Regions from separate parts of the Stenotrophomonas maltophilia group sp. SKK55 genome, predicted to be linked through region 1. Evidence: riboswitches for the same ligand, from Rfam matches in the RefSeq annotation. Region 1 holds a riboswitch; the other holds the start of a gene.
What was found. Region 1 has a riboswitch for thiamine pyrophosphate ahead of AC2A1N_RS16450 (TonB-dependent receptor). Riboswitches for the same ligand answer to the same signal wherever they lie in the genome.

Region 1 (15,122 bases):
GTACGGCCCGTGGCGGACGAAACATCTGGCGATGTCGAGCACTACTGGTCCTGAGTCGCTAACGCCAACGGCATGCTTCGTTCGACTTCCAAGGCCGCGAACCTTCGTAGGGCACCTAAAGGGTCTCCTTACTTGTTAAGGACCGACAAGTTTGGACCGACGTCAGGGCGGTGCTTGCCTCCTTGGCCGTTGGCTAGAGCCAAGGAGCCGCGGACGTCAGCTCTGCCCCTGAACCACTGCAACCATAGGTTTCCAGCTCTTGCGCAACCATAGGTTCAGCAAAAGCGCAAACCTATGGTTGCCCGTCTATGCGTGCGGCATGAGGAGTTCCCTGAACGCCAGCCATATTTATACACCAGTCAGTTCAATATTCAGGGTCGATTGGCCCCCCTAACGGATAATTCACACCTGTCGACCGCCTCCTCTCTCTCCCCCTCCCGGGAGGCGGCCGACGAAACCAAAATAATTAAAGGTGTGTCCCGATGAACAAGAATTCGCTGCTCGCCCTGGGTCTTCTGGCTGCCCTGCCGTTCGCTGCATCGGCAACCGACGGCCTGTCGTACAACTACGTTGAAGGCGGCTACGTGAACACCGATGCCAAGGGCGGCGACGCCGATGGCTGGAAGGTGAAGGGTTCGGTGGCGGTGCACCCGAACTTCCACATCTTCGGCGACTACAGCGCGCAGGAGACCGACACGTTCAAGAATGACGTCGACCAGTGGCGCATCGGTGCCGGCTACAACTACGGCATCGCACCGAACACCGACCTGGTCGCCCGCGTCGCGTACCAGAAGTTCGACATGAAGCACGGCCTGGACTTCAACGGCTACTCGACCGAAGTCGGCGTGCGCACCGCGTTCAACCCGTACGTGGAAGGCTACGTGATGGCCGGCTACGAGGACTACACCAAGAAGCACGGCATCAACCCGGACGGCGAGTTCTACGGCCGCGTCGGCGCCACCGCCAAGTTCAACCAGAACTGGGGCCTGAGTGGCGAAGTGAAGCTGGCCAAGGCCGGCGACCGCGAGTGGTTCGTGGGCCCGCGCTTCACCTGGTAACAAACGCCCGTCGTTAGAGCGTGTTGTGCTGGCGTGTGACTCTCTCTCTCTCTCCCACACGCCAACCGAAGCCCGGCCTCGCGCCGGGCTTCTTCTTTTGTGTGCGTCCGGAGAGTGCAGGGCCGCAGCAGTTCCATGTAGCGCGGGAATGCACGGTGCTGCTCGCAGGACGGAACGAGAACCGCTCCGTTGCCGGTCAGGCGGTTCCGCTATGATCCCGGCACGTCGCCATTGACGATGCACCCGCCTCAAGCCAGCAGGAACTGCCGTGAATTCCCAGCCCGCACCGATCACCGCCCTCAACCACACGCTCGACAACGAGCCGCAGCAGATCACCGCACCGCTTACCCATTCGGCGGCGTTTCTGGTGCTGAAGGTGAAGGATGACGAGGCGTCGATCGCCAAGGCACGCGAGGTGCTGGCGAGCACCGATGACCTGATCAAGAACACCGCCATCCGCGAGATCGAGCGCACCTTCACCTGCAACGTGGCCATCGGCCATCGCGTGTGGCAGCCGCTGGTGGGCTCCACGCCGCCACGCGAGCTGAAGCCGTTCCGCGAGATCAAGGGCGCGACCCACACCGCTGTGGCCACGCCCGGTGACCTGCTGTACCACATCCGCGCACGTACCATGGACCTGATCGTGGCGTTCGAGCGCAACCTGCTGATGGCCTTCGGTGATGCGGTGGAAGCGGTCGATGACGTGGCCGGCTTCCGCTACTTCGATGGCCGCGATCTGCTCGACTTCGTCGACGGCACCGCCAACCCGGAAGGACTGTCGCTGCCGGAAGCCACCATTGTTGGCGATGAAGACCCGGAGCATGCCGGCGGCAGCTACGTGGTGGTGCAGAAGTACCTGCACAACCTCGATGCCTGGCGCGCGCAGAAGACCGAGGCGCAGGAGGCGATCATCGGCCGCACCAAGCACGACAACATCGAGCTGGATGATGCGCCGGCCGATGCGCAGAAATCGCACAAGACGCTGTGCACCATCGAAGACGCCGACGGCGAGCACGAAATCCTGCGCGACAACATGCCGTTCGCCAACCCGGGCCGCGGCGAGTACGGCACCTACTTCATCGGCTACACGCGCCGCCTGTGGGTGATCGAGAAGATGCTCGAGCGCATGTTCATCGGCAATCCTGCGCCGCTGCACGACCGCATCCTCGACTTCTCCACCGCCACCACCGGCGTGACCTTCTTCGCGCCCTCGCGCAAGGTGCTGGCCGACCTGGGCGAGTGATCGCGCCGGGCCATCACGGCCCGCCATCTGCCTGTCATCTATGGCGCCGACCATGGCGCGCTGGAGGGGAGCGCAGGAGGCAGGCGATGGTCATGTCAGCAAACAGGACCGGCATCCGCCGCTGGTGGCGGCCACTGGCCGCGTTGTTCGCCGCGCTGGCGCTGGGCAGTTCGGCGGCGTCCGCACACGAAGCCCCTGCGCACTGGATGGCCTACGCCGCCGCCGTGGGTGGCCAGCTGCAGCAGCGCCTGCAGCAGGAACAGGACCCGCAGGTGCAGCGCGTGGTGGAGTGGTTGCGTGCACACCCGGATACACCTACGCCGCTGCCTGTGAGCCTGTGGATTGCGGCGGACGGCCGCATCTCGAAGCTGGAGTTCGACAGCCTGGGTGACGCCCAGGTCGATGCCGACCTGCGCGCGACGTTGCAGGCAGCGCCGTTGCAGACCGCACCGCCGGCCGACATGCGCCAACCGCTGCGATTGGGTCTGGTGCTTGACCGGTAGATCCACGCCATGCGTGGATGGGCCTACCGGTGACCCTTCAGCCACGCATGGCGTGGCTCTACTGTGGATGGCCAGCGCACAGCCCGGCCATCCGCATCAACGAACCGGCGCCACCTGCGGTTCGCGCGCGGCCGCGCTCCATGCGCGCAGGCCGAACACGGCCAGGCCGAGGAAGAACACGTACAGCGCGGCAGTTACGTGCAGCGACTTGAACAGGTACGCACCCACATAGACCACGTCCACGGCGATCCATACCCACCAGCAGGCGACGTGGCGGCGCGCCTGCCACCACTGGCCGACCAGGCTCAGTGCGGTCAGCATCGCGTCCAGCCACGGCAGCGCGGCATCGGTGAAGGTGTGCATGGCCGCACCCAGCGCCACGCCACCGCACAGGCCGAAGGCCAGGTCGCGCAGCAGCTTGCCTCGCGCCAGTGGCACGATGCGGATGCTGCCCTCATCGGCGGCGTGCTGGCGCCAGTTGAGCCAGCCGTAGACCAGGAAGCCACCGAAGGCGACCTGCAGCAGGGTGTCCGAGTACAGCTTGGCCTCGGCGAACACCAGGCCATACAGCGTGACCGACAGCAGGCCCACCGGCCATGCAGACAACCGGCGCCGGGCCATCAGCCAGACGCCGAGCACGCTGCACAGCGCGGCGGTCCACTCGAGCACGACGCCGTTCACAGCGCGAACGTCACCGACAGGCGCGCCTGTCGCGGTGCGCCGGGGAACAGGTAGTAGTCACCGCCGCTGCTGCCGGTGTCACGCCAGTAGAAGCGGTTGAACACGTTGTCCACCGACAGGTTCCAGGTCACGGCACGCTCGTGCAGCCGGTGCTGGAAACGCAGGCCGGCATCGAACACCGAGTAGTCCGGCGCGCGCACGGCGCCGTCGGCGCGTGCCACGTTGGCACCGGCATAGCGCCACCCGCCAGTGACATCCAGGCCCTGCAGGAACGGCAGTGCATAGGCCACGTGCACGCTGGCACGCACCTTCGGCACGTTCACCAGCTGATGGCCCTCATAGGCCGGCGTGCCGGTGTCGCGCGCGCGCGCCTGCAGCACGCTGGCACTGGCCACGATCTGCAATGCGTCCGTCAGCTGGCCGTTGGCGGTCAGCTCCAGGCCGGTGTGGGTCTGCGTGCCTTCCTCGACGAAGGTGTAACCCACGTCGCTGTTGTCCGGCTTGGCGTACTGGTACGGCTGCGAAATGCGGAACACGGCTGCGCCCAGCGTCAACGCCTCGACCGGCACGTACTTCACGCCCACTTCCAGCTGGCGCGACTGTACCGACGGCAGGAAGGTGTCAGCGTTGCTGGTCCAGAACGGCGCTTCCTGGCCCAGCGAAATGCCGCGCACGTAACTGGCGTAGGCGTTGAGCTGGTCGGTGGCTTTCCACACCACCGCAGTCTGTGGCAGGAAGCGCGACAGGCGGCTGTGCCGCTGCGGGATGCCGCGCTTGTCGTAGGCGCGCTCGTCCAGGCGCACGAAGCGGCCACCGGCCAGCCACTGCCAGTCGTCACCGAAGCTCATCCGGTCCAGCGCGAAGAACGCGGCTTGGCGGCTGTCCAGGCGCAGTGCGGAGGGGCCCGGCATCCTCGGCGACGGCGCGAACACCGGCACCGGTGCGTCGTGGATGTTGCTGGTGCCGACGTACTCGTTGACGCTCGGGCGCCTGTCCACGGTGCGGCGGAAGTAGTCGGCACCGAGGGTCAGCTGGTGGCCGATGCTGCCGGTCTCGAAGCGGCCACGCAGTTCGGCACGGGCCTGCTGGTTCTGGCGGGTGTCGTCCGGGCTGCGGTAGTCGTAGATGTCATAGTCGCCATTGGGCGCGAAGTAGTTGCCCGGCACGCTGCCGTCGGCGCACTGCGTGGCGTAGTAGCAGCCGTAGGCGAAGGCGACGTTGTCGTCGATCACCGAGCGGCTGTGGCCCACCGAGACGCGCGACTGCCAAGCGTCATTGAAATCGTAAGTATGCAGCGCGGTGATGTTGGTGCTGGCGATATCCACCGGGCGCTGCCACGGCTGATAGCCGAGCAGATGCTCGCGGTCGACACCACGCGGCAGGTCACGCGCGCCCAGCAGCTGGTAGCCGGACACCGAGCGCTGCGAGCTGGTCTGGTAGTTGGCATCCACTTCCAGCTTGCCGCGCTCGCCGATCAGCCAGTCGGCGGCCAGCGAGTAGAAGTTGCGGCGGCCATCGGCATGCTCGACGTAGGATTTGCTGGAATCCCATGCGGCATTCAGGCGCAGGCCGAAGCGCGGGGTGATCCAGTGGCCGACATCGACGGCGACGTAGCGCGAGCCTTCCGAATCGGTGCCGAGCGTGGCGGTGCGCACTTCGGCCGGGCGCTTGCCGATGTAGTTGATGATGCCGCCCGGCGCCATCACGCCTGCCGCCAGGCCGGCTTCACCCTTGAGGATCTCCACCGACTGCACGTTCTCCAGCGCCAGGCGTTGCTCGCCGGCGATGGACAGCCCATTGAAGCGGTAGCCGGTGGCGGCGTCCAGGGCGAAGCCGCGGATGGCGACGTTCTGGTAGTAGCCCACCGGCGCGTAGGCATCACCCAGCGAGGCATCATTGCTGGCCAGCTCGGACAGCGAACGTAGCTGGCGGCGGTCGAGATAGTCGCGCTCGAGCACGTTCACCGAAGCCGGCGTGTCCTTCCACGAACCGCCACCGAAGGCGTTCACGCGCGAGGTATCGGCCTTCGGTTTGCCGGCCTGCACGCGCACCGCCGCCAGTTCGGTCGGCGAGCGTTCGGCGCCGGTGGCAGACGCATCGGTGGTGGCCTCGGCCCCGCTGGCATGCAGCGGCAGCGCGGCACAGAGGGCGAGGGAGAGCAGGGTGGGGCGCAGGCAGCGGTTCATTCGATTCGTCTTCGGACAACAAGGGAGACGAAGCGACGGCGCGCAGGTGCACCGGCCCATGACGGGGGTGTGGCTGCGGCTCAAAGCTCCCTACGCCGGTGCAAACCGGATCAGGTTCCAAGGGACTCTCTCAGCCTGGCAGATCCAGGCACCCCCGCTTCAGGTGACCATTTCACTACAAATGGTACGGATTTGCGAGCCGGCGCCCTTCAGGCTGCCGCGTGCAGGGCCTGCAGCAATGCCTGTCCCGGCGCGCTGTGGAACCACGCCGGGTGCCCCAGCATGAAGGGCTGCCACGCCACGTCGGCATTCGCGGTCGAGCCGGTGACACCTTCGAAGTACTCCACTTCGGACAGTGCGAAGTCGAAATGCACCATCGGCAGCAGGTCGGCCAGCAGGTGCACGCGTGCCGCCGACAGCGGCAGCACCTCGCGGTAGCCATCGAGCAACGCCAGCGCGATATCGATGCGCACGGCCTCCATGCCGCGCGCCAGCTCCAGCCACGCCACGGCGTTGCGCTCGATGGCGGTGGCCAGGTCGAACAGTGCGCTGGTGGGCGAGGCCAGGCCGAAATCCAGAACGGTGCTGACCTGCCCGTCGCGCCACAGCAGGTTGGAGACATGCCAGTCGTTGTGCGCCCACAGCCGTGGTTCGTCGCGCAGGCGCTCGGCCAGGCCCGTGTGCCACGGCAGCACGTCACGCCGCAACTGCGCTTCCCACGGAATGCGCGCGAGATAGCGGGCCAGGCCGGGGCGCGCGTGCAGCCCTGCCTTGATTGCCGCCACCGGATCGTCGGCGCGGATCAGATCATCGCGCGCGACCAGCAGATGGGTGCTGCGCTGGGGCGCGCGGTAGCCGTCGGCAGCACGGTGCAGCTGGGCCAGCATGCGTCCGGCTTCACGGGCCTGCGCGACGTCGGTCAGCAGCGACCACGACACCGCGTCGCGGTACAGGTCGTCGCCTACGCCGACGTCGTGCAGTTCAAACGTCCATTCGCCGCGTTCGACTGCGGTGTGACCATCGGTCGCTGCAAGCACCTGCACCACCGGCACGCCAGCAGTGGCGAGATGGGCGATGAAGCGGTGCTCTTCCTCCAGGCAGGCCGCGTTGCGCACGCTGTGGTGATGGCGCTTGATGAACACCGCGCCGCGCGTGCCATCGACGATGGCGGCAGCCGACAGCGGTCGCGGGCTGTGCCAGCGCGGTTGGCTGCCGCTGTCCAGCTGCGGATAGCACTGCCGCAACCACGCGATGTCCGCCGCGCTGATCGGTGGCCAGTCGGCAGCGACCTCGTCGTTGTTGAGGCCCTGCACGCGGTGGGAGGAAGACGTCATGCCGCAGCCTGAGAGGGGAAAGTCACATCCAAGGCTGCGCATTCAACGCCATGCGCGCGGCCAACGCAAACGGGCGGGTCATCGACCCGCCCGTCTCTGCCATCGGCAGGGTAACGCCGCCGTGCCGCTTACCAGCCGCGATGGCGACCGCGGTCGTGGTAGTAGCGGTTGTCGTAGTAACGCTCGCGCTGCCAGCGGCGGTCGTCGCCACGATCGTAGTAACCGCTGCGGTAGTAGCCACGATCGTAGCGGTTGTCGTAGTAGCGATTGTCGTAATAACGACGGTCGCGGCGGTCGGAGGTGGTCAGATTGCCGATCGCGCCGCCGGCCACGGCACCACCGACGGTGGCGGCAGGATCACCGTTGGAGAGCAGGTTGCCGGCCACGCCACCGACCACGGCGCCGACCAGGGTGCGCTTGTCCTTCCTCGACATCGCGCTGGCATCGCTGACCACGGCGACACCGGCCACCAGTGCCAGAGCCATCGCCAGACCACGGAAGCTGAGTGTGGAAGTACTGAGCATGTTCGTTCTCCTGTGAGGTGCATGCCGCGCTGGGCAGGGAGGGCGCGGGGCGCCCCGGCTGCCGTGATGTCCACGCTGGCGTTCCAACATTGCCGGAACATTGCCTGGTGCACCGAGCGGCTTGCGCATTCATCTAGCGGCAGGCGGCATGAAGCAAGGCTGAAAGCGGCTGCGGCCGCTCAGCTGGCGGAAAGGAAAAGGGCCGCGGAGGTGGCCCCTCCCTCCTCTGCCAAGGCGTTGGCATGTCCGACGCCCATCGCCTTCTGGGCCTGCCGCGCCTGCTCCTGCGGGGTCTCCTGCTGCGGCTGCAGCACGTCAGGCGCGCCCTGCACCGCACCGCGGCGAAGCGCCAGGCTCTGCCTGCTGGCGGCCCGCGTCCACGGTGACGCGGCTGGCGGCCGGACATGCGCCGGTCGATCCCTTCGACCTCGCATTGTTGCTGGGGCGATTATGTGAATCGCGTCTCAGATCTTGCCGTCACGCAGATAGTCGAACAATTCGGCATCGCCCTTCAGCCCCAGCTTGAGCATCGCATCGCCCTTCTGCCGGCTGATGGTGCTGACGCTCTTGTGCAGCAGCAGCGAAATCTCCTTTACCGTCATGCCGGTGCCCAGCAAGCGCAGCACCTCCACCTCGCGCGGGGACAGCGGCTTGCCGTCGCCCTCGCGCATGCGCCAGCTGCCGGCCGCTTCCACCCGCTCGCGCAGGCTGCGGCTGATGTAGGGCTGGCCGCGGTAGACCGACTGGATGGCCTGTGGCAGTTCGTCCATCGACGAACTCTTGTCGACCAGGCCGAGCACGCCGCTGTCGAGCACCATGCGCAGGATCGCCAGGTTGCTGGAGACGCTGAGCATCAGCACCGGCAGGTCGGGATGGCGGCGGCGGATCATGCCGATCATGGCGAAGCCGTCGGCCTGCGGGCTGCCCGGCATGGAGTAGTCGGTGACCAGCAGGTCACAGGGCTGGCTGGCGAGCAGGGTCATCAGCGCCTGCGCGCTGTCGGCCTCGCCGACCACGCGGCCGACGCCGCTCGACTCGATGACGGCGCGGGTACCGATACGGACCACGGGGTGATCGTCTGCGATGATGATGCGCAAGCTCATGCTCTAGTATGGCCATCGGGCACGCCGGACCGCGACCATCGCGGTCCCTGGCAGGATTCTAGGAGATCGACGCAGATGCGTAGGTGGGCTGTTCGCGGGCTGCTCCTGCTGCTGGCGGTGCTGGCGCTGCCCGTGGCCCAGGCACAGCCGGCCCCTGGCCTGCTGCCGCTCAGCCCGTTGCAGCGCGAATACCTGGTGGCGCATCCGACCATCGTTGTCGGGCAGTATGACAGCGGCTGGCCGCCCTTCGAGTCCCTCCGTGATGGCGAGCAGGTCGGGCTGGGACCGGACTACCTGTCGCATCTTGCTCGCCAGCTCGGTGTGAAGGTCGAGGCGCGCCGCTATCCGGACTGGACATCCGTGCTGGATGCGGCATGTCGTGGCGAGATCGACGTGGTGATGAATGTCGGCCTCAGTGCCGACCGCACCCGCTGCATGGTCTATACCGCCGCCTACAGTGAGGCGCCGCTCGCACTGGTGGGCCGGCCCGATGACCTGCGTGCCTCCGACATGCCGGACCTGGATGGGCTGAGGGTGGTGATCGAACAGGACTTCCTGACCGGTCCGCAGGTGCGCGCCCGATTCCCGCGTGCCCGCCAGCTTGTCGCAAATGACACGTTGAGCGCATTGCAGATGGTCAGAGACGACAAAGCGGACGTCTACATCGGCAATGCCTTCGTCGCCACCGAGCTGATTGCCAGCCGGCGCCTGCAGGGCGTGGCGCTGTTGCGGCCGAGCGACCTGCCCCCTGAACGGTTGCACTTCGGCATTCCCAACAGCAAGCAACCCCTGGCCGAAGCCCTGGACCTGGCGCTGGCCGCGACCAGCCAGGCCCAGCGCGATGCCCTTGCACAACGCTGGTTGTCACCGCCGCACTGGTCGGCATCGGCGCAGCTGGCGCTGAGCCAGGCCGAGAAGCGTGTGCTGGAGCAGCCGCTGATGATCGGTTTCGCGCCGAATGCCGCGCCCCTGTCGTTCACCGGCGAGGATGGCCGGCCCAGTGGCCTGGCCAGCGAGTACCTGCAGCGCCTGATGCAGGCCGGCGCCAACCTGAAGGTCGAGAACAGCCACGACTGGTACGAGGTGCGTGAGAAGGCCCGCCGCGGTGAACTGCAGGCGGTGATGGGCATACCCGTTGATTCGCGCTACCTGGGCCCGGACTGGGTGTTCAGCCAGCCCTTCATCAGCGTGCCGAACGTGATTGTGGTCAGGAGCGATGGCGAGTCGCTGCTGGGCCTGGCCGACCTGCAGGGCAAGCGCGTGCTGCTGTCCGACCCGGAGCGCGTGCGTGGCTATGTGCAGCAACAGGCGCCGCAGGCCCGGATCATTGCTGCGCGGAGTGCCGAGCAGGCGCTGCAGCGCCTGCTTGAGGGTGAAGCCGATGCCTATGTCGGCAACCTTGCCGTGGTCGATCACCTGCTGCGCAGCCGTTTCCCGGGGCGGATGCAGGTCGCGGCTCCGGCCGGTTTCAACGACCAGCTGGCGCTGGCAGTGGATCGCCGCCATGCGGCCCTGGCCACGACCTTCGATCGCCTGCTGCTGCAGATGACCCCACGCAAGCGCGAGGCGCTGCGCAGCGCCTGGCTGGCGGTGGAGTACCGCAATGGGGTCGACTGGAGCAATCTGCTGCGGTGGGGCGTGCCCGTGCTGATGGTGCTGCTGACCGCACTGCTGGTGCATGGCGTGGGCCATTGGCGGCTGCGCCGTGAGGTGGCAGGACGCCGCCAGCTGGAGCAGCGCCTGGCCGAGGTGACCGACAACCTGCCGGCGGTGGTCTACCAGGCCCGTCGCGATGCCGATGGCACGCTGAGCTTCCCGTTCATCGCCGGCGACCTGCCTGCGTTGTTCGGCATCACCCGGCAGCAGGCCGAACAGGATGCGAGGGTGTTGCTGGAACGCGTCGAGCAGGAGGACCGCGCGCGCATCCTGCATTCCATCGAGCAGGCCGCGCACCAGTTCGCGCCGTTGATCCTGGAGTTCCGCCTGCGCAGCGACGGGGAAGGCGTGCGCTGGGTGCGCAGCCAGGCCCATCCCTACGCCGCCGAAGAAGGCGCGGTGATCTGGAGCGGGTACTGGGTGGATGTAAGCGAAGCCCGGATGCAGGCCGATGCACTGGCGGCGGCGAAGGCGGACGCCGAGCAGGCCGCTGAGGCCAAATCGCGTTTCCTGGCCACGATGAGCCACGAGATCCGTACGCCGATGAGCGGCGTGCTGGGCATGCTGGAGGTGCTGGCGCACTCACCGCTGGACAGCGAGCAGCAGCGCATCCTCGGCGTGATCGAGGATTCGGCGCAGATGCTGCGGCAGATCCTCGACGACATCCTCGATTACTCGCGGCTGGAAGCGGGTGCACTGCGCCTGGAGCCGGTGCCGCAACCGCTGCGGCCCCTGCTGGAAAGCGTGTGCCGGTTGATGTCGGCGCAGGCCAGTGCACGCGGGCTGGAACTGCACGTGCAGATCGACCCTCAGCTGGCGGCAGCGCACGAAGTGGATGGCGTGCGCCTGCGCCAGATCGTGTTCAACCTGCTCAGCAATGCCATCAAGTTCACTGCACGCGGCGAAGTGCGGCTGCAGCTGGAGGTACTGGGCCCGACCGCCGAAGACGGCAGCCAGCCGCTGTGCCTGAGCGTCACCGACACCGGCACCGGGATCGCACCGGAACAGCTGCAGCACCTGTTTGCGCCGTTCACCCAGGCCGGTGCCTACATCCAGCGCGACCATGGTGGTACCGGCCTCGGCCTGAGCATCTGCCAGCGTCTGGTGCAGATGATGGGCGGCGAGCTGGAGTTGCACAGCACGCTGGGCGAGGGCACCCGCGCCGAGGTGCGGCTGGCGCTGGTGGAGGCAGGCAGGGGTGACGTTGAAGCGCTGGTTGCGGAGCAGGAGCAGGCGGCGCTGCTGCCGCCGGCGCTGCGCGAGGCACGCGTGCTGGTGATCGAGGATCACCCGACCAACCAGGCGATGATGGCGTGGCGGCTGCAGCAGCTGGGCGTACCCCATGTGCTGCTGGGCGATGGCCAGCAGGCACTGGACCGCTTGTCATCGGAGGCCTTCGATCTGGTCATTACCGACTGCCGCATGCCGGTACTCGACGGCTTCGGTTTCACCCGCCTGCTGCGCGAGCGCGAGGGCCGTACCGGCCAGCCGCGGCTGACGGTGCTGGCGCTGACCGCCAGCGTGCTGGACGACGATGCGCGCCGCTGCCGCGAGGCCGGCATGGACGAGGTGCTGGCCAAGCCGCTGTCGCTGGCCACGCTGCGCACCGCGCTGCTGCGCTGGCTGCCGCAGGCACAGGGCCAGTCGTTCGATGCGCCCGTGCAGGAGACTGTCGCCGACGACGCTGAAGTGCTGCCTGATCTGGCCACCCTGCAGCAGCGCTATGGCTCGCGCGCCGTGGCCGAGCAGCTGCGCGACAGCCTGTTGCAGGCCAGTGAAAGTGATCTGGCGGCGGTGCAGCGCGCCGTGCGGGCCGGTGACCGCGAGACTGCGGCGCTCCACCTGCATCGCCAGGCGGGCGGTCTGGGGGCGATCGGGGCAAGCGCACTGGCCGGGCAGGCCAACGCGCTGGTCGAGCGCCTGCAGGATGCGACCGAGGCCGATCCGGCACCGGTGTTCGCCGCTGTAACGGCGTTCGTGGAGCGCCTGCAGCACCAGCTGCAGCGACTGGGTCACTGAGACGACTGCTGTTGCAGGTAGGCGATCACCAGTGCGCGGCGTTCGGCGCTGGGAAAGGCGTTGTACATGCGCGTGCCGGGCACCACGTGGGTGGGCGACTGCAGGAACGCGTCCAGGGTCTGCGCGCTCCAGGTGATGTCGGCGCGGCGCATGCCGTCGGAATAGCCGTAATCGGGCAGGCTGCCGGCGCGACGGCCGATCACGCCGTGCAGGTTGGGGCCGAAGCGGTGGATGCCGCCAGGCTGTACGGTGTGGCAGCCGGCGCACAGTTCGAACGCGCGCTGCATGGCCTGCTGCCGGGCCTGTTCAGGCGTGGCCGGCGCCGCAGGCGTGCGCTGGCAGGCCGTGGCAAGCAGGGCCACGGCAACGGTGGTGAGCAGGCGGGAGGCACGCATGGGCGGGCAGGATAGCGGTGCGGTGGAGCGGCCGGGCTGCGACACGTGGTCGCAGCCCGGGGCGATCACATGCCCGAGTAGTTCGGGCCGCCGCCGCCCTGCGGGGTCACCCAGACGATGTTCTGGGTCGGGTCTTTGATGTCGCAGGTCTTGCAGTGCACGCAGTTCTGCGCGTTGATCTGCAGGCGCGCGTTGTCGGCGTCGCCGACGAACTCGTACACGCCGGCCGGGCAGTAACGGGCTTCGGGACCGGCGTACTCGGCCAGGTTCACCTTCACCGGAATGCTCGGATCCTTCAGCGTGAGGTGGCTGGGCTGGTTCTCGTCGTGGTTGGTGCTGCTCAGGAACACCGAGCTGAGACGATCGAAGGTCAGCACGCCATCGGGCTTGGGGTAGGCGATGCGGGTGTGCTGCGACGCCGGCTCCAGGCAGGCGTGGTCAGGCTGGGTGCGGTGCAGGGTCCACGGCGGGTTGCGCACGCCCAGCTTCGGCAGCAGCCACTGCTCCACGCCGGTCATCAGCGTGGCAACGGTCTGGCCCTTCTTGAACCACTGCTTGAAGTTCTTGGCCTGCTGCAGTTCGGTGAACAGCCAGCTGGCTTCGAACGCCTTCGGGTAGGCGCTCAGTTCATCGTGCTGGCGATCGGCGGCCAGCGCGTCGAACGCGGCGTCGGCGCACAGCATGCCGGTCTTGATCGCGGCATGGCTGCCCTTGATGCGGCTGGCGTTGAGGTAGCCGGCCTCGCAGCCGACCAGCGCGCCCCCGGGAAACACCGTCTTCGGCAGCGACAGCAGGCCGCCGGCGGTGATCGCACGGGCGCCGTAACCGATGCGGGTGCCGCCCTCCAGGTGCTTGCGGATGGAGGGATGGGTCTTGAAACGCTGGAACTCCTCGAACGGGCTCAGCCACGGGTTCCTGTAGTCCAGGCCGACCACATAGCCGATGGCGACCTTGCCGCCGTCGGCGTGGTACAGGAACGCACCGCCGTAGGTGTCGCTGTCCAGCGGCCAGCCAGCCGCATGCACCACCAGGCCCGGCTCGTGCCGGGCCGGGTCGATCTGCCACAGCTCCTTGATGCCGATGCCGTAGGCCTGCGGGTCCTTGCCTTCGTCCAGTTTGTAGCGGGCGATCAGCTGGCGGCCGAGGTGGCCGCGCGCACCTTCGGCGAAGATCGTGTACTTGGCGTGCAGCGCCATCCCCCGTTCGAAGGCCGGACCGATGCTGCCGTCCTTCTCGATGCCCATGTCGCCGGTGGCCACGCCGATGACCTCGCCGTTGTCGCCGTACAGCACTTCTGCAGCGGCGAAGCCAGGGAAGATCGCAACCTCCAGCGCCTCGGCCTGCTGCGCCAGCCAGCGGGTCACTTCGCCCAGGCTGATGATGTAGTTGCCTTCGTTGTGGAAGCACTCCGGCAGCAGCGCATTGGGGGTGCTGCGCGCGCCGGTCTCGCTGAGGAACAGGAATTCGTCGCGGGTGACCTTCTGCTTCAGCGGTGCGCCGCGCTCGGCCCAGTCCGGGAACAGTTCGGTCAGCGCGCGCGGATCCATCACCGCGCCGGACAGCACGTGCGCGCCCGGTTCGGAGCCCTTCTCCAGCACGCACACCGACAGCTCGCGGCCGGCTTCGATCGCGCGCTGGCGCAGGCGGATCGCGGTGGCCAGGCCGGCGGGGCCGGCACCGACGATCACCACGTCGAACTCCATTACTTCACGCGGGGGCAGGGCGTTGGCTTCAGCGCTCATCGATTGCATGACTCGTGGGTAGGGCCGGCATCGGGGCCACCGGCGGTGCCTGGGAATCGCGCGTGCGGCCACGGGCGAAACGGTTGTTTGAATGTGTCAGGGTACCGGGCCGCGCGTGATCGAGCTAGATCGGCCATGTTCACGTCATGATTGCTGCATTGCAGCGTAGCGGTGCATCTCTGGTGGGTGCCGACCTTGGTCGGCACGCGCTGCCCGGATGACCGACAATGGCCGGGTCCTGACTGCGTGTGAGTGCCATGGCTTTGCATCCGTACGATCTGTTCGATGTCCGTTCCCTGCTCAACGAGGAAGAGCGCGCGGTGCAGGAGAGCGTCGCCCGCTTCACCAACGAGCGCGTGCTGCCGATCATCGGCGATGCTTTCGATCAGGCCCGCTTCCCCGACGAACTGGTGCCGGAGATCGCCTCGTTGGGCCTGCTGGGCGCGACCCTGCCGACCGAGTACGGCGGCGGTGGCCTCGGCGCGGTCAGCTATGGCCTGATCTGCCAGGAGCTGGAGCGCGGCGATTCGGGCCTGCGCAGCTTCGTTTCGGTGCAGAGCTCGCTGTGCATGTATCCCATCTACGCGTACGGCAGCGAGGAACAGCGCCAGCAGTGGCTGCCGGCGATGGCACGCGGCGAACTGATCGGCTGCTTCGGCCTGACCGAGGCGCACGGTG
Region 2 (15,122 bases), on a different contig from region 1:
GCCATCTCGGTCAGCACGCGAAGCGCTTCGATGTTCAGGTTCAGGCCGACGCACAACCCGTTGCGACCGGCCTGCACCAGCGGCCGCGATTCCTTCTCGAAGGCGATCCACTCGCCCTGGCGCAGGCGGAAGCGCCCTTCCTTGGCCTCGACCCACGAGCTGCCACGCACCTGCATCCAGACAGTGAAGCTGGAGCCGGCGGTCTGCAGGCTGCCCAGCCGGGCCACGCCCAGGCAGGTCGGTGCGACTTCGTCGAGCGACCGGTCCAGGGAAACAGTTTGGCCGCGATCGGCCAGCGAGAGTTGACGCATGGGGGCACCACGGATTTGCCTAGTACAGGACTCCGTTTTGCCAAATCAGGCGGCACCGCGTCAGGAAGGTCCGACGAGATCGCCACGAATTCGCTACGAGATCCCGACGAAGAAATTACGAAGGCCCGTTTCCCTTGAACAACAACAACTTGGAGAATGCGGGAAACAGTGCAGGCGGGCGTTCGGGCAACCGCATCACGCCGATGTCAGCGCCATCGCTGACCGCCATCGCCACGAACAGGTCCTTTCCGTCGGCGCTGGCACTGAGCCCGTTGCCGGCGCTGAGCCGTTCTGCGTCCAGGCAGCGTTCCGCCTCCTCGCGGCCGGGCTGGATGCGCACGAAGGTGGTGCCACACGTGGTCGAGGTACCAAGGTAGCCGATGCCGCTGTTGCCGGTCACGGTCCAGGCCCGGTATCGCCAGCGGCTGGGCCGGTCATCGCTGATCTGCTGCACGCTGGTCGGGGACAACGCGGCATCCGCCGACCACAGGCCACCGGCGGCCAAGCGGGTGAACAACACGCGGCCACTGCTCCGGTCAAAGCGCGCCTGCGACACCCCATCGATGCTGGCCAAGCGGCGCCAGGGCTGGACGCTGCGATCGAACAGGCTCAACCGCGTGCGCTGGTCGGCATCGCGCTCGACCACAAACAGCTGCTGCGGCGAGGCGCCATACAGTGCCTGCAACGGCTGTTCGGCCGGAACCGGCAAGGGTTGCAGGCGTTCATCGCGTGGCGCGATTTCATAGACCACCGTGCGGCCATGCGCATCGCGGCCAACCACGAGCAATTGCCGGCTGTCGGCCGACCAGTCCGGTGCCTGCCGCGCTTCCGGCCGCAGCCCTTCGATGGGACGCAGCGAATCCGGCCGCTGCATGTCCGCCCACCACAGGGCGAAGCTGCCGGAACGATCGGAGGTGAAGACCAGCTGGCGGCCATCAGGCGCTGCCATCGGCTGTCCATCGCGGCCACTGGAGGCGAACAGGCGCTCGGGCGTGCCGCTGCCCTGCATCGGCACCTTGAACACACCGAACTGCGCGCGCCGGTGGACGAACGCCAGCATGCCACCGCGTCGCGACACCGCTGGCCACTGCGCATCATCCAGGCCGGCATCGCGCAACGTGTGCCGCTCGACATCCAGGTAATAGAGCCGCGCCTCGCTATCGACACGACGACCGAAGACGATGGTTCGGCCATCGTCCAGCCAGGCCCAGCCGCGCAGCTCTGCCGCTTCATCGGTCAACTGCTCGGGCGTACCGCCCGCGGCCGGCACCCGCCACAGATCACCCAGCTGCGGGTTGCGCACGAACACCAGCCATTGCCCATCGGGCGAATACCGCGGTGCGTAGTCGAAGTCATCCTCATCGACGCTGTAGGCCAGCGCGCGCCACTGGCCACTGGCCAGGTCCAGCACACGGATGCCACGGTGCGCGTAGCGACCGACCATGCTGCCGAACACCAGGCCACGCCCATCTGGCGTCCAGTCGAAACTGAGCAGCTCCGTGCCATCGCAGCGTGTGGCCTGGCGCAGTGCGCCACCGGTGGCGCTGGCGATCAGTACCTGGCAGCCGCCGTCGGCGGAGAACCGCGCGAAGGCGATTTCGCGGCCATCTGGCGACCAGTTCGGGAAGCGATCGACGGCACCGGCCGGTGGCGCCAGCAACTGGCGCGCCGGCGCGTTGCCGGAGGTCTGCAGCTTGATCGCGCCACCGCCGTTGCCATCCTCGTTGGCGCCCTCATAGGCCACCAGCGAACCATCCGGTGACAGCGTGGGATAGGTTTCAAAGCCGCTGGTCGCGGTGATCAACCGATACGGCCGCTGCGGGCTGCCGATCACCCGCGTACCGTTCTCCACGGCAGCCTCCACCGGCGAACTGCCGGCCGGTGCACGACGCAGCAGCAGCGTGGTCAACACCAGCAGCGTGGCCAGCATCAACACGCCCAACGCCAGCAGCACGCGCCGACGGATATGGCGCCAGCGGCGGCGCGCTGCCTGTGGATGCGCAGGCAACGCAGCAGTGGTCACCGGCTGCGCGGCCATGCCTTCGTCGTCAGGGACGCCTGCGGCCACGGGCTCGGCATCGTCCAGCACCTGCACCGGAACCAGAAGCCGATAGCCTGTCTTGGCGATGGTTTCGATGTAGGCCTGGCCGTTGTCGTCGTCGTTGCTGAACGCCTTGCGCAGCTGGGTGACGGCCTGGGTCAGCACATCGTTGGTCGGCAGCGTGTCCGGCCATACCTCGGCGAACAACTCGTCGCGGGTGACAACGCGGCCCGGCTGCCGCAGCAGCACGCGCAGCACGCCCAGCGCCTTCGGCGTCAGCCGGCGCGGGCGACGCGCGCCGACGACCTCGACTTCGCGCGAGGACAGAGTGACGGTGCACTCTCCTATCCGTATCCGATCGGATACCGGGGGCTGGATTTCGCTGCTGTTCATTTTCTGCTACACAGTAGAGACAGGTCCCGGGCAGTGTTTGCCTTCGATACCGCCCCTTCCTGGGAACAGCGAAAAGCCAGACTCCGCACAAAGCATCGGCGCATACCGCAAAAACAATCGAGCGCGCTAATACTAGCCTATGCAAGTTACCTCGCCTATCGCGTGGTCGACATCAGGCTCTCTCTCGCCGACGCATTCACATAATTTGCGACATCATTCGCGCCCTTTCGGGCGCGAAATTTTTATCTGGCGTTCATTTTCACATGCGCCGCAACATGGTCAATCCGACCAGCCGCGAAACCACCAAAGCCACGTACATCACGCCGGAAAACTGCTCCAGCATGACCAGTGCGCGTGCCTGTGGATGCAACGGCACGACGTCACTCAAGCCGACTCCAGACAGCAAGCTGAAGCTGAGATAAAGCAGCTCCATCCAACTGCGCTGCGCGCCTCCGCCGGTGCCGTGGAAGCTGCCCGGGTACCACTGCTGGCATACCGCGAATGCGAACGCGAATGCCCATGCAAGCAAGGTGAATGTCGCGCCTGCGGCGAACAGTTCGTCGCGGGTGACCTTGTGGTCCTGGAGCATGTAGGCGATCAGCGCGCCGGCCGTGTAGAAGTACAGCAGGCTCTCCAGCAACTGCGCGGTGGTCAGCAATGCGCTGCGGTCGAGCAATGCACCGGCCAGCGAGAACACCACCGACGGGATGGCCAGCACCAGTGCCAGCCAGGTGCCCAGCGGGCTGCGCTGCACCACCCACAGCGCCAGGCCCAGTACCGCCATGCCGAACATGCCCAGCGCCGCGCGGCCGGCAGCGGTGTCGTCCAGCGCGGGGTACAGCAGCACCGCGATCAACTGGGCACCCAGCAGCCAGGCCGAAGGATGACGGCGGGCGATGGCCAGCCAACGGGTGGTCATGGCAACAGGCATGGTGTCCTTCCCCCAGGGTGATGCGCGGAGCATAGCGGGGAGCGGCGTGATGAGCGGTGGTGCCGGCCGCTGGCCAGCACGCTTCCCGGCCCCCGCACAACCGGCTGCCGGCCAGCGGCCGGCACCCGGCTACTCGTCATCCCTGCTGGTAGACCTCTGCGCCAGCCGCGCGGAACTCCTCCGACTTCTCCTTCATGCCGGCCTCGGCGTAGTCACGCACATCCTGGGTGATCTTCATCGAACAGAAGTGCGGGCCGCACATCGAGCAGAAGTGGGCCAGCTTGTGCGCATCCTTCGGCAGCGTCTCGTCATGGAACTCCTTGGCCTTCTCCGGATCCAGGCCAAGGTGGAACTGGTCTTCCCAGCGGAACTCGAAGCGCGCCTTGCTCAACGCGTTGTCGCGAACCTGCGCGCCCGGATGGCCCTTGGCCAGGTCGGCCGCATGCGCGGCAATGCGATAGGCCATGATGCCGTCGCGCACGTCCTGGCGATTGGGCAGGCCGAGATGCTCCTTCGGCGTCACGTAACAGAGCATGGCCGTGCCGAACCACCCGATCATCGCCGCGCCGATCGCGCTGGTGATGTGGTCGTAGCCCGGTGCGATATCGGAGGTCAACGGCCCCAGCGTATAGAAAGGCGCCTCGCCGCACTCACGCAGCTGCTTGTCCATGTTCTCCTTGATCAGCTGCATCGGCACGTGGCCGGGGCCCTCGATCATGGTCTGCACATCATGCTTCCAAGCGATCTTCGTCAGTTCGCCCAGTGTTTCCAGCTCACCGAACTGCGCGGCGTCGTTGGCGTCGGCGATGCAGCCCGGGCGCAGGCCGTCACCCAGCGAAAAGGTCACGTCATAGGCCTTCATGATTTCGCAGATCTCTTCGAAATGCGTGTACAGGAAATTCTCCCTGTGGTGCGCCAGGCACCACTTGGCCATGATCGAGCCCCCGCGGCTGACGATGCCGGTCACCCGCTTGGCGGTGAGTGGCACGTAGCGCAGCAGCACGCCGGCGTGGATGGTGAAGTAGTCCACGCCCTGCTCGGCCTGCTCGACCAGCGTGTCGCGGAAGATCTCCCAGGTCAGTGCTTCGGCACGGCCATCGACCTTCTCCAGCGCCTGGTAGATCGGCACCGTACCGATCGCCACCGGCGAGTTGCGGATGATCCACTCGCGGGTTTCATGGATGTGCTTGCCGGTGGACAGGTCCATCACGGTGTCACCGCCCCAGCGGATCGCCCACACCAGTTTCTCTACCTCCTCGGCGATTCCCGAGGAAACGGCGCTGTTGCCGATGTTGGCATTGATCTTGGTCAGGAAGTTGCGGCCGATGATCATCGGCTCGCTTTCCGGATGGTTGATGTTGTTGGGCAGCACCGCGCGGCCGCGCGCGATTTCATCCCGCACGAACTCCGGCGTGATGATCTTCTGGATCGAGGCGCCGAACGCCTCGCCCGGGTGCTGCTGCAGCAGGCCCGCATCGCGGATCGCTTCCAGCCGCTGGTTCTCGCGGATGGCAACGAATTCCATTTCCGGGGTGATGATGCCGCGGCGCGCGTAGTGCATCTGGGTGACGTTCGCGCCTGCCCGTGCACGGCGCGGCAGGCTGCGTGCGGGGAAGCGCACGGCAGCGAGCTTGGGGTCGTGCTCGCGATCACGCCCGAACGACGAACTCAGGCCTTCGAGCTGCTCGGTATCGCCACGTTCCTCCACCCAGCCGCGACGCAGTGCCGGCAGACCGGCGGACAGATCGATACGCACGCCCGGATCGGTGTAGGGGCCGGACGTGTCGTAGACCGTGACCGGCGCATTCTCTTCGCCGCCGAACAGCGTCGGGGTGCGGGTCAACGCAATCTCCCGCATCGGCACCTGCAGATCCGGGCGCGAACCGGGCACGTGGATCTTGCGCGAGCCGGGAATGGGCCGGGTCACGGATTCGGAGAGTTGCTGGGCCTGTTGCTGCAGGGCGGAGAGCTGTGCGTTCATCGGGCATCGTCCAGGAAGGTCAGGGACGAAGCGGCGGCGCACTGCGACCGCGCCCGGACGCTCCTTGGGCGGAGTCCGGGAATGGCTGCATTGCAAAGCTTCCCTACGCCGGTATGAGCCGGATCAGGTTCCAAGGGACTGTCTCAACCGTGGCCACTTGGCCGCGGTACCCCCGCTTCTTGGCGTGCATTAGAGCATAGACCGCCCGCCTCCGGAGTTGCCCCCAATCGATATTCGTTAACAGAACCATGACGTCGCGTTCAGTAACGTGCACGTCCGTCGCGCTCCAGCGACCGATGCTTCCTTCGCCGCCGACGCGGCCCCTGCCCGGTTCGCGCTGCATGCCGCCGGCCCTTCGCTGCAAGCTCTGCTCGCTCCCCTCAATCCCTTGATCGGAGAAGCTCCTTCATGGTGTTTCGCGTTTCCATCGCACTGGTTCTGCTGCTGGTGCTGCTTGCCGGTATTGCACCCGGTCCCTTCAACACCGTGGTCCAGTCGATGCTGGCCGAGGTCATCCGCAGTGTCGGCTGGCTGTACCTGCTGGTCGTGTTCCTGGCGCTGGTGTTCCTGATGTACCTGGCCTTCGGCCGCTTCGGCAACCTGCGCATCGGTGGCGAAGATGCCGAGCCGGAGTTCTCGCGTGCCAGCTGGATGTCGATGCTGTTCGCTGCCGGCATGGGCATCGGCCTGGTGTTCTGGGGCGCCGCCGAGCCCATTTCGCACTTCAGCAAGCCACCGGAGGGGCTGGCGCCCGAAAGCATGGACGCCGCGCGCGCCGCCATGCGCTATGCGTTCTTCCATTGGGGCCTGCACCCGTGGGCGATCTACGCGCTGATCGGCCTGGCGATGGCCTGGTTCCAGTTCAATCGCCAAGGCGGTGGTCAGATAAGCGACATGCTGCAGCCAATCATCGGTCGCCACCATCGCGGCTGGGCCGGAAAGGTGGTCAACATCTCTGCGGTGGTGGCCACCGCAGTCGGCGTGGCAACCGCACTCGGCTTCGGCACGGTGCAGATCGCGGCCGGCGTGGAGCGCGTTTTCGGTGTTCAGGCGGGGGTACCGCTGCAGTTGACCATCATCGCAGTGGCATTCGTGCTGTACATGGCGTCCACGCTCAGTGGCGTCGGGCGTGGCATGAAGTGGCTATCCAACGTCAACCTGGCGCTGGCGGCATTGCTGCTCGCACTGGTACTGGTGCTCGGTCCGACCGGCGCCATCTTCAATACCTTCACCACCACACTGGGCTCCTATCTCAACCAACTGGTGACCATGAGCCTGCGCATGTCGCCGTTCTCGTCCAGTACCTGGGTGGCCGACTGGACGATCTTCTACTGGGCCTGGTGGATTTCCTGGGCGCCGTTCGTCGGTTCGTTCATCGCGCGCATCTCGCGCGGCCGCAGTGTTCGCGAGTTCGTGGTAGGCGTGGTGCTTGCGCCAACTCTGTTGGGCTTCTTCTGGTTCTCGGTCTTCGGGGGCACCGCAATCTGGTCGCAGATCTTCGGTCACGCAGACCTGGTGCAGGCACTGGGCAACGGCTACGAGACGGTGCTGTTCACCCTCTTCGACAGCCTTCCCCTGCCGTTGCTGCTGTCGAGCATCGCGCTGGTGCTGCTGATGATCTTCTTCGTGACGTCGGCCGATTCGGCAGTGCTGGTACTGGCCACGATGTCCACAGACGATGCGGGCGAACCACCGCGCAGGCACAAGATCGCGTGGGGCGTGGGCATCGCGCTGATCGCGGGCGCGTTGCTGCTCGCAGGTGGCCTGGAGGCACTGCAGGGCATGATCACGATTGCGGCATTGCCATTCGCACTGTTGATGGTGCTGGTGATGGTGTCGCTGTATCGGGTGCTGGACCAGGAATACACGCGCGAGCGGCGGCAGGCGCAGCGCCAGCGGCACATGATCGATGCGTGGATCGCACGCGAGATGGCGGCGCAGGAGGAGACACAGGCCGAGGCCGCACGCGCGCACGATCAGGATTGAGGGTGTTTTGCAGCCTGCGGCTGCACCGCTTTTTCAGGCAAGGGCCAAGGTCAAATTCAAAGGCGGCTCTGGGTTGCTGCTGGTTGGGTGGGGCGGTGTGGGTGGGCAGGACACGCCGTGAACCCATCCATGAAGTGACCCCCGACAGTTTCCCGGTAACGGTTGGTTTTCCACGCTTTGCGTGGAAGATGTGTATCGGAAAACAAGAAGGGGTCAGATCCGTTTTCCTTCGGAAAACGGATCTGACCCCGCCACACAGCGCGCGGCTGTTGCCATTGCCTTTGCTCTTGCTCTTCTTTTTTCTTTTCCTGCGGTGACGGCCACGGAAACTGTCCGTGGCCGGGCGGGTGGGTTGGCTGGGGGCGTGAGCCGCATGGATGCGGCGACCGAGCTTACATGGACGTACTTGCAGCGGCCCCCAGACGATCCACCCGCCCGGCTAAGCCCCGTATCACTGCCATCACCGCAGAGGGGGCTCAGCCCGGTGGCCGGGAAACCTCAATACCCCGCCGCCTGCCCATCCTTGCGGCTCTCCGACGCGCCGTAATACACGCCCGTCTCCGGGTCGCGCATGATTGCCTGATAGCCGCCATAGGGGCCGTCGGCGAACACGATGCGATGCCCCTTGCGCATCAGCGCACGCACTGTTTCATACGGGAAGCCGGTTTCCAGATTCACTTCACCACCGTCGGTCATCGTCGTGGCCTGCCCGGTCGGTTCGGTCGAGCCTTCATGCTGGATGCGCGGTGCGTCGCCCGCTTCCTGCAGGTTCATGCCGAAGTCCACCAGGTTCATCACGATCTGCGCATGGCCCTGCGGCTGCATCGCGCCGCCCATCACGCCGAAGCTGGCATACGGCTTGCCACCCTTGGTGATGAACCCCGGAATGATCGTCTGGAAGGGGCGCTTGCCCGGTGCGTATCCGTTGGGATGGTTCTTCTGCAGCACGAACATCTCGCCGCGGTCCTGCAGGATGAAGCCCAATCCCGGCGGCGCCATGCCGCTGCCCATGCCGCGGTAATTGGACTGGATCAACGAGACCATCATGCCGTCGGCGTCGGCCACGGTCATGTAGATCGTGTCGCCTTCCTCCAGCTGCTTCGGTGTGCCTGGCTGCACTTCCTTCAAGGCCTTGTCCATCGAGATCAGCGCCCGGCGCTGCGCGGCGTACTCCTTGGAGATCAGCTTCTGCACCGGCGCCGGCTGGAATGCCATGTCGGCGTAGAAGCGCGCACGGTCGGCGAAGGCCAGCTTCTTCGCTTCGACGAACAGGTGCACGTGCTCGGGTGAGCCGAACGGGATCTTCGAGAAATCGTAGCCTTCCAGCACGTTGAGGATCTGAAGCGCAGCGATGCCCTGGCTGTTGGGTGGCAGCTCCCAGACGTCGTAGCCCCGGTAGTTGCTGCTGACCGGCTCGACCCATTCACCGTGGTGGTCGGCCATGTCCTGGTAGCTCAGGTAGCCACCGTTGGCCTTAAAGTAGTCACCGATGGTGCGGGCGATCTCGCCCTTGTAGAAGGCGTCGCGCCCGCCGTCGGCGATCTTCTGCAGGGTGCTGGCCAGGTTCGGGTTCTTCCACATCTCGCCCTTGCGCGGGGCGTGGCCGTTGATCGTGAACTGCTCCTTGAAGCCCGGGTACTGCGACAGCTTGGGCACCGAACGGTCCCAGTAGTAGGCGATCACCTCGGCCACCGGGTGCCCTTCGCGGGCGTAACGGATGGCCGGCGCCAGGTTGTCGGCCATCGGCTTGCGACCGAAACGGTCGTGCAGGGCGAACCAGCCGTCGACCGCACCGGGCACCGACACCGGCAACGGGCCGGTGGCCGGGATGTCCTTCAGGCCACGACGCTGGAACTCGGCCAGGGTGAGCGACTTCGGCGAGCGGCCCGAGCCGTTGTAGCCGTAGAGCTTCTGCGTCTTTGGGTCCCAGACGATGGCGAACAGGTCGCCACCGATGCCGTTGCCGGTCGGCTCCATCAGGCCGAGCGCGGCATTGGCCGCGATCGCCGCGTCGACCGCCGAGCCACCGCCCTTCATCACGTCCAGCGCGATCTGGGTGGCCAGCGGCTGCGAGGTAGCCGCCATCGCATGCGGGGCGATCACCTCCGAACGGGTGGCGAAGGTGTGGCCGGTGATGCGGTCGGCGGCGATGGACAGTGCAGGCACGGCAGCCAGCACGGCGGCGGCGAGCAGGGAGCGGGCAAGGCGTCGGGACACGGTCGGGTTCCGGTGGAAGGGTGGTCCCTCGATCTTCGCCGCTGCGGCCTTCATGCGGTATCGGGCAGAGGTCATGGGCCGTGGCCTATCGGTGGGCGCGGCCCTTGGGCCGCACTCACCAGGGCGAAAACGGCCCGGAATCCGCGCAAAAACCGCGCTGAAAGGAGTGAATTCCGGTTCACCGAAACAATTTCAACGGCAACCATCCTTGCGCCACAAGCCATTCCGCTGGATGCCGCGGAAACCGATAAGAAAATCTGTCGCGAGGGTTGACACCGCCGAAATGGCTGTGTTTCTCTCGATTACATGCTGCATCACAACACGCCACCGCGAACCCACATCGAAGCCGCCGACACCGGCGCCGCCTCGCTGCGTTCGATTCTTGTGCTCGTACTTATTACCCAACCGACAGGTGCGGGACGAGCCAGCGTGTAAGCAACAGACACACCGGAACTCTTCAAAAACCCGCACCCGCCCCGGTGCGGGTTTTTTCATTTCAGGACCTGGTTTCAGACGCAACCACCATGACCAACGCTCATCGCACAACCCGGACCTGCAGCACCACGCCTCGTGGTGGCTGTGGCTGTGCCTGTGCGATGCGCGGCGCCCCCTCCACCGCTTTCCCCTGACCGGCCGGCACGTCACCTCGACGACCGGCCGTTCTTTTTTCTTCCCACCGCAAGGAACCTCCCCCATGAGCACCAACGACCTGCCCCAGACCAAGATCGCCGTCATCGGCTACGGCAGCCAGGGCCGCGCCCACGCACTGAACCTGCGCGAATCCGGCTTCGACGTGGTGGTAGGCCTGCGTCCGGGCGGCCCGACCGAAGCCAAGGCCCAGGCCGATGGATTCACCGTGGTGGCGCCCGCCGATGCGGTGAAGGACGCCGACCTGGTCGCCGTGCTGACCCCGGACATGGTGCAGAAGAAGCTCTACAACGATGTGCTGGCGCCGAACATGAAGCAGGGGGCGTGCCTGCTGTTCGCGCACGGCCTGAACGTGCACTACGGCATGATCGAGCCGCGCGCCGATCTGGACGTCGTGCTGGTCGCGCCGAAGGGTCCGGGTGCGCTGGTGCGCCGTGAGTACGAGATCGGCCGTGGCGTGCCGTGCATCTGGGCGGTCTACCAGGACGTCAGCGGCAAGGCCGCGCAGCATGCCCAGGCCTATGCGGCCGGCCTCGGCGGTGCCCGCGCCAACCTGATCCAGACCACCTTCAAGGAAGAGACCGAGACCGATCTGTTCGGCGAGCAGGCGGTGCTGTGTGGTGGTGCGTCGGCGCTGGTGCAGGCCGGTTTCGAGACCCTGGTGGAAGCCGGCTACCAGCCGGAGATTGCCTACTACGAGGTACTGCACGAGCTGAAGCTGATCGTCGACCTGTTCTACGAAGGCGGCATCTCGCGCATGCTGGAATTCATCTCCGAGACCGCGCAGTACGGCGACTACGTCAGCGGCCCGCGCGTGATCGACGCCAGCACCAAGGCACGCATGAAGGAAGTGCTGAAGGACATCCAGGACGGCACCTTCACCAAGAACTGGGTGGCCGAGTACGAAGCGGGCCTGCCGAACTACAACAGGTTCAAGCAGGCCGACCTGGAGCACCCGATCGAAAAGGTGGGCAAGGAACTGCGCGCCAAGATGGTCTGGTTGCAAGGACAGGCCGCGTAACCGCGCGGCCCTCCCCCACCCGCTTTGCAAGGTTCCCCCATGAACTCTTCCACACACCGCAGCGCGCCGCCCAACGGCGCGCGCTGGCTGACCCAGGCGCTGGAGGCCGAAGGCGTCCGCACGCTGTTCGGCTATCCCGGCGGCACCATCATGCCGTTCTACGACGCGCTGGTGGATTCGTCGCTGAAGCACATCCTGGTACGCCATGAGCAGGGCGCGGCGCTGGCCGCCAACGGTTTCGCCCGCGCCAGCAACCAGGTGGGCGTCTGCGTGGCCACCTCCGGCCCGGGCGCGTCGAACCTGGTCACCGGCATCGCCGATGCGATGCTGGACTCGGTACCGATGGTCTGCATCACCGGCCAGGTCGGCACGCCGCTGCTGGGCACCGACGCCTTCCAGGAACTGGATGTGTTCGGCCTGACGATGCCGATCGTCAAGCACAGCTGGCTGGTGCGCAGCGTCGATGACCTGCCGCGCGTGGTGGCCGATGCGTTCCGGATCGCCCGCGAGGGCCGTCCCGGCCCGGTGCTGATCGACCTGCCCAAGGACGTGCAGCTGGCCGATGCCAGCCATCTGCCGGCGCATGTGCCCAGCAGCGTCGAACCACCGCCGGCGCCAGCCGAGGCCGCCATTGCCGAGGCCATCGCCGCGCTGGCGGCGGCCGAGAAGCCGGTGGTCTACGCCGGTGGCGGCATCGCGCTGGGCGATGCCGTGCAGGACCTGCGCGACTTCGTCGAGGCCAGTGCCATCCCCACCGTGATGACCCTGCGCGGCCTCGGCGCACTGCCGGCCAGCCATCCGCAGTCGCTGGGCATGCTGGGCATGCACGGCACCCGCGCGGCCAACATGGCGGTGCAGGAAAGCGACCTGCTGCTGGTGCTGGGCGCACGCTTCGACGACCGTGCCACCGGCAAGCTGGCGGAGTTTGCACCGTTCGCCCGCGTCGTTCACATCGATGCGGACGCATATGAGATTTCCAAGCTGCGCAGCGCCGATGTCGCCGTGCCCGGCAATGTCGGTCATGCCATCCGCGCCCTGCGTGCGGCCTTCCCCTCCCCCAAGGCCCACCAGGAGGCGTGGCGCAAGCGCTGTGCACAGCACCGCGATCGTTTCGCCGCGCGCTACGACGCACCGGGTCAGCACATCTACGCCCCGGCGCTGCTGAAGCGCCTGAGCGAGCTGGCCCCGGCCGATGCGGTGATCGCCTGCGACGTTGGCCAGCACCAGATGTGGGTGGCCCAGCACTGCCGCTTCAACCACCCGCGCAACCACCTGACCAGTGGCGCGCTGGGCACCATGGGCTTCGGCCTGCCGGCCGCGATGGGTGCGCAGTTCGCCTGCCCCGATCGCACCGTGGTGCTGGTGTCCGGCGACGGCAGCTTCATGATGAACGTGCAGGAGCTGGCCACCATTGCCCGCTGCCGCCTGCCGGTGAAGATCGTGCTGCTGGACAACAGTTCGCTGGGCATGGTGCGGCAGTGGCAGGAGCTGTTCTTCGCCGAGCGCTACAGCGAGATCGACCTGTCCGACAACCCGGACTTCGTGGCGCTGGCGCAGGTATTCGGCATTGCCGCCACCCGCATCGACGCGCGGGATGACGTCGAGGGTGGCCTGGCCGCGCTGCTGGCCGAACCCGGCCCGGCACTGCTGCACGTGGCCATCGATGCACGCGCCAACGTATGGCCGCTGGTGCCACCGAACACCGCCAACAGCACGATGCTGGAAAGCAACCCCGCCCATGCCCGCCAGGAGATCCCAAATGCACTACCGGCTTGACCTGGTGCTGCACCCGGCCGAAGGCGCGCTGTTGCGCGTGATCGGCATGGCCGAGCGCCGTGGCTTCGCGCCGCGTGCGATCAGCGGTGCGCCGGTGGCCGCCGACGATGGCCGCTGGCACCTGCAGCTGGTGGTGGATGGCCAGCGCCCGGCGGAAACGCTGTGCCGGCAGATCGAGAAGATCTACGACTGCGTGTCCGTGCAGGTCACCGCCGTGGAAGGAGCATCCGTATGAACACCCGTACCGTAGTGACCACGGTGCCGGTACGGAGGCGTCTTCTTCGCCGCCCGTGCCCGCATGCGGCGGTCGCCTGCACCCCGCTGGTGGCCCATGCCGGCCGCTGATGCCAGCCAGGAAAGCGATGTCGGCGACGTAAGCGTCGCCGACGTACTGGCGGCGCAGGCCCGGCTGCGCCGCTTCCTGCCGCCTACCCCGCTGCACCATGCCGAGCGCTTCGGCACCTGGCTGAAGCTGGAGAACCTGCAGCGCACCGGGTCCTACAAGGTGCGCGGCGCGTTGAACGCGCTGCTGGCCGGCCGCGAGCGCGGCGATACCCGGCCGGTGATCTGCGCCTCGGCCGGCAACCATGCCCAGGGCGTGGCGTGGGCAGCCTACCGCCTGGACGTCCCGGCCATCACCGTGATGCCGCATGGCGCACCGGCCACCAAGATCGCCGGGGTCGCTCACTGGGGCGCCACCGTGCGCCAGCATGGCACCAGCTATGACGAGGCCTACGCCTTCGCCGTCGAACTGGCACAGCGCCATGGCTACCGCTTCCTGTCCGCGTTCGACGACGCCGATGTGATTGCCGGCCAGGGTACGGTCGGCATCGAGCTGGCCGCGCATGCACCGGACGTGGTGATCGTGCCGATTGGTGGTGGCGGACTGGCCTCCGGCGTTGCACTGGCGCTGAAATCACAGGGCGTGCGCGTGATCGGCGCCCAGGTGGAAGGCGTTGACTCAATGGCGCGCGCCATCCGCGGCGACGTGCGCGAGATCGCCCCCGTCGCCTCGCTGGCCGACGGCGTGCGGGTGAAGATCCCTGGATTCCTGACCCGACGCCTGTGCACCTCGCTGCTGGACGACGTGGTGATCGTGCGCGAAGCCGAACTGCGTGAAACCCTGGTCCGGCTGGCACTGGAAGAACACATCATCGCCGAGGGCGCCGGTGCGCTGGCGCTGGCAGCAGGCCGCCGTGTCGCTGGCCGCCGCAAGTGCGCGGTGGTGTCCGGCGGGAATATCGATGCGGGTGTCCTGGCCGGCCTGCTCACCGACATCCGGCCGCGCCCGCCGCGGAAACCACGGCGACGGCGTAGTGAAACCCCACGCTCGCCCGGCAAGGCCAGCGCCCTCGCGTCCCCCACCTCTTCCCCTTCCCCCCTGCAAGCCGCCGCACCCGCTGTCGAGGAGATTTCCCTGTGACCACCATCGAACGAATTACCACCCCGCGCATCCGCATCTTCGACACCACCCTGCGTGACGGCGAGCAGTCCCCCGGCTGCAGCATGAGCCCGCCGCAGAAGCTGGTGATGGCGCGTGCGCTGGACGAACTGGGTGTGGACATCATCGAGACCGGCTTCCCGGCCAGCTCGCAGTCCGACCGCGAGGCGATGGCCCTGATCGGCCGTGAGCTGCGCCGCCCGAGCCTGAGCCTGGCCGTGCTGTCGCGCTGCCTGCAGGCCGATATCGAAACCTCGGCGCGTGCCCTGGAAGCTGCGGCCAACCCGCGCCTGCACGTGTTCCTGTCCACCAGCCCGCTGCACCGCGAACACAAGCTGCGGATGACCCGCGAGCAGGTGCTGGAATCGGTACGCAA

Region 2: linked by a shared signal. The riboswitch ahead of thiC (phosphomethylpyrimidine synthase ThiC) and the one ahead of AC2A1N_RS16450 (TonB-dependent receptor) in region 1 are both predicted to bind thiamine pyrophosphate.

Annotation. Positions count from the first base shown of each region.
Region 1 covers NZ_JBXUHP010000052.1:1,011-16,132, forward strand. The annotation lists gene AC2A1N_RS16430 (OmpO family porin) at 483-1,058, shown strand; gene AC2A1N_RS16435 (Dyp-type peroxidase) at 1,327-2,301, shown strand; gene AC2A1N_RS16440 (hypothetical protein) at 2,388-2,804, shown strand; gene pnuC (nicotinamide riboside transporter PnuC) at 2,901-3,473, opposite strand; gene AC2A1N_RS16450 (TonB-dependent receptor) at 3,482-5,671, opposite strand; TPP riboswitch at 5,742-5,837, opposite strand; gene AC2A1N_RS16455 (phosphotransferase enzyme family protein) at 5,881-7,005, opposite strand; gene AC2A1N_RS16460 (glycine zipper 2TM domain-containing protein) at 7,134-7,529, opposite strand; gene AC2A1N_RS16465 (response regulator) at 7,994-8,632, opposite strand; gene AC2A1N_RS16470 (ATP-binding protein) at 8,708-12,307, shown strand; gene AC2A1N_RS16475 (c-type cytochrome) at 12,301-12,702, opposite strand; gene AC2A1N_RS16480 (electron transfer flavoprotein-ubiquinone oxidoreductase) at 12,768-14,444, opposite strand; gene AC2A1N_RS16485 (acyl-CoA dehydrogenase family protein) at 14,702-15,122, shown strand, end outside.
Region 2 covers NZ_JBXUHP010000048.1:185,103-200,224, forward strand. The annotation lists gene AC2A1N_RS15365 (helix-turn-helix transcriptional regulator) at 1-311, opposite strand, end outside; gene AC2A1N_RS15370 (winged helix-turn-helix domain-containing protein) at 427-2,745, opposite strand; gene AC2A1N_RS15375 (ion channel) at 3,005-3,676, opposite strand; gene thiC (phosphomethylpyrimidine synthase ThiC) at 3,813-5,657, opposite strand; TPP riboswitch at 5,740-5,841, opposite strand; gene AC2A1N_RS15385 (BCCT family transporter) at 6,066-7,643, shown strand; gene ggt (gamma-glutamyltransferase) at 8,142-9,860, opposite strand; gene ilvC (ketol-acid reductoisomerase) at 10,555-11,529, shown strand; gene ilvG (acetolactate synthase 2 catalytic subunit) at 11,569-13,305, shown strand; gene AC2A1N_RS15405 (ACT domain-containing protein) at 13,289-13,540, shown strand; gene AC2A1N_RS15410 (threonine dehydratase) at 13,637-14,728, shown strand; gene AC2A1N_RS15415 (2-isopropylmalate synthase) at 14,725-15,122, shown strand, end outside.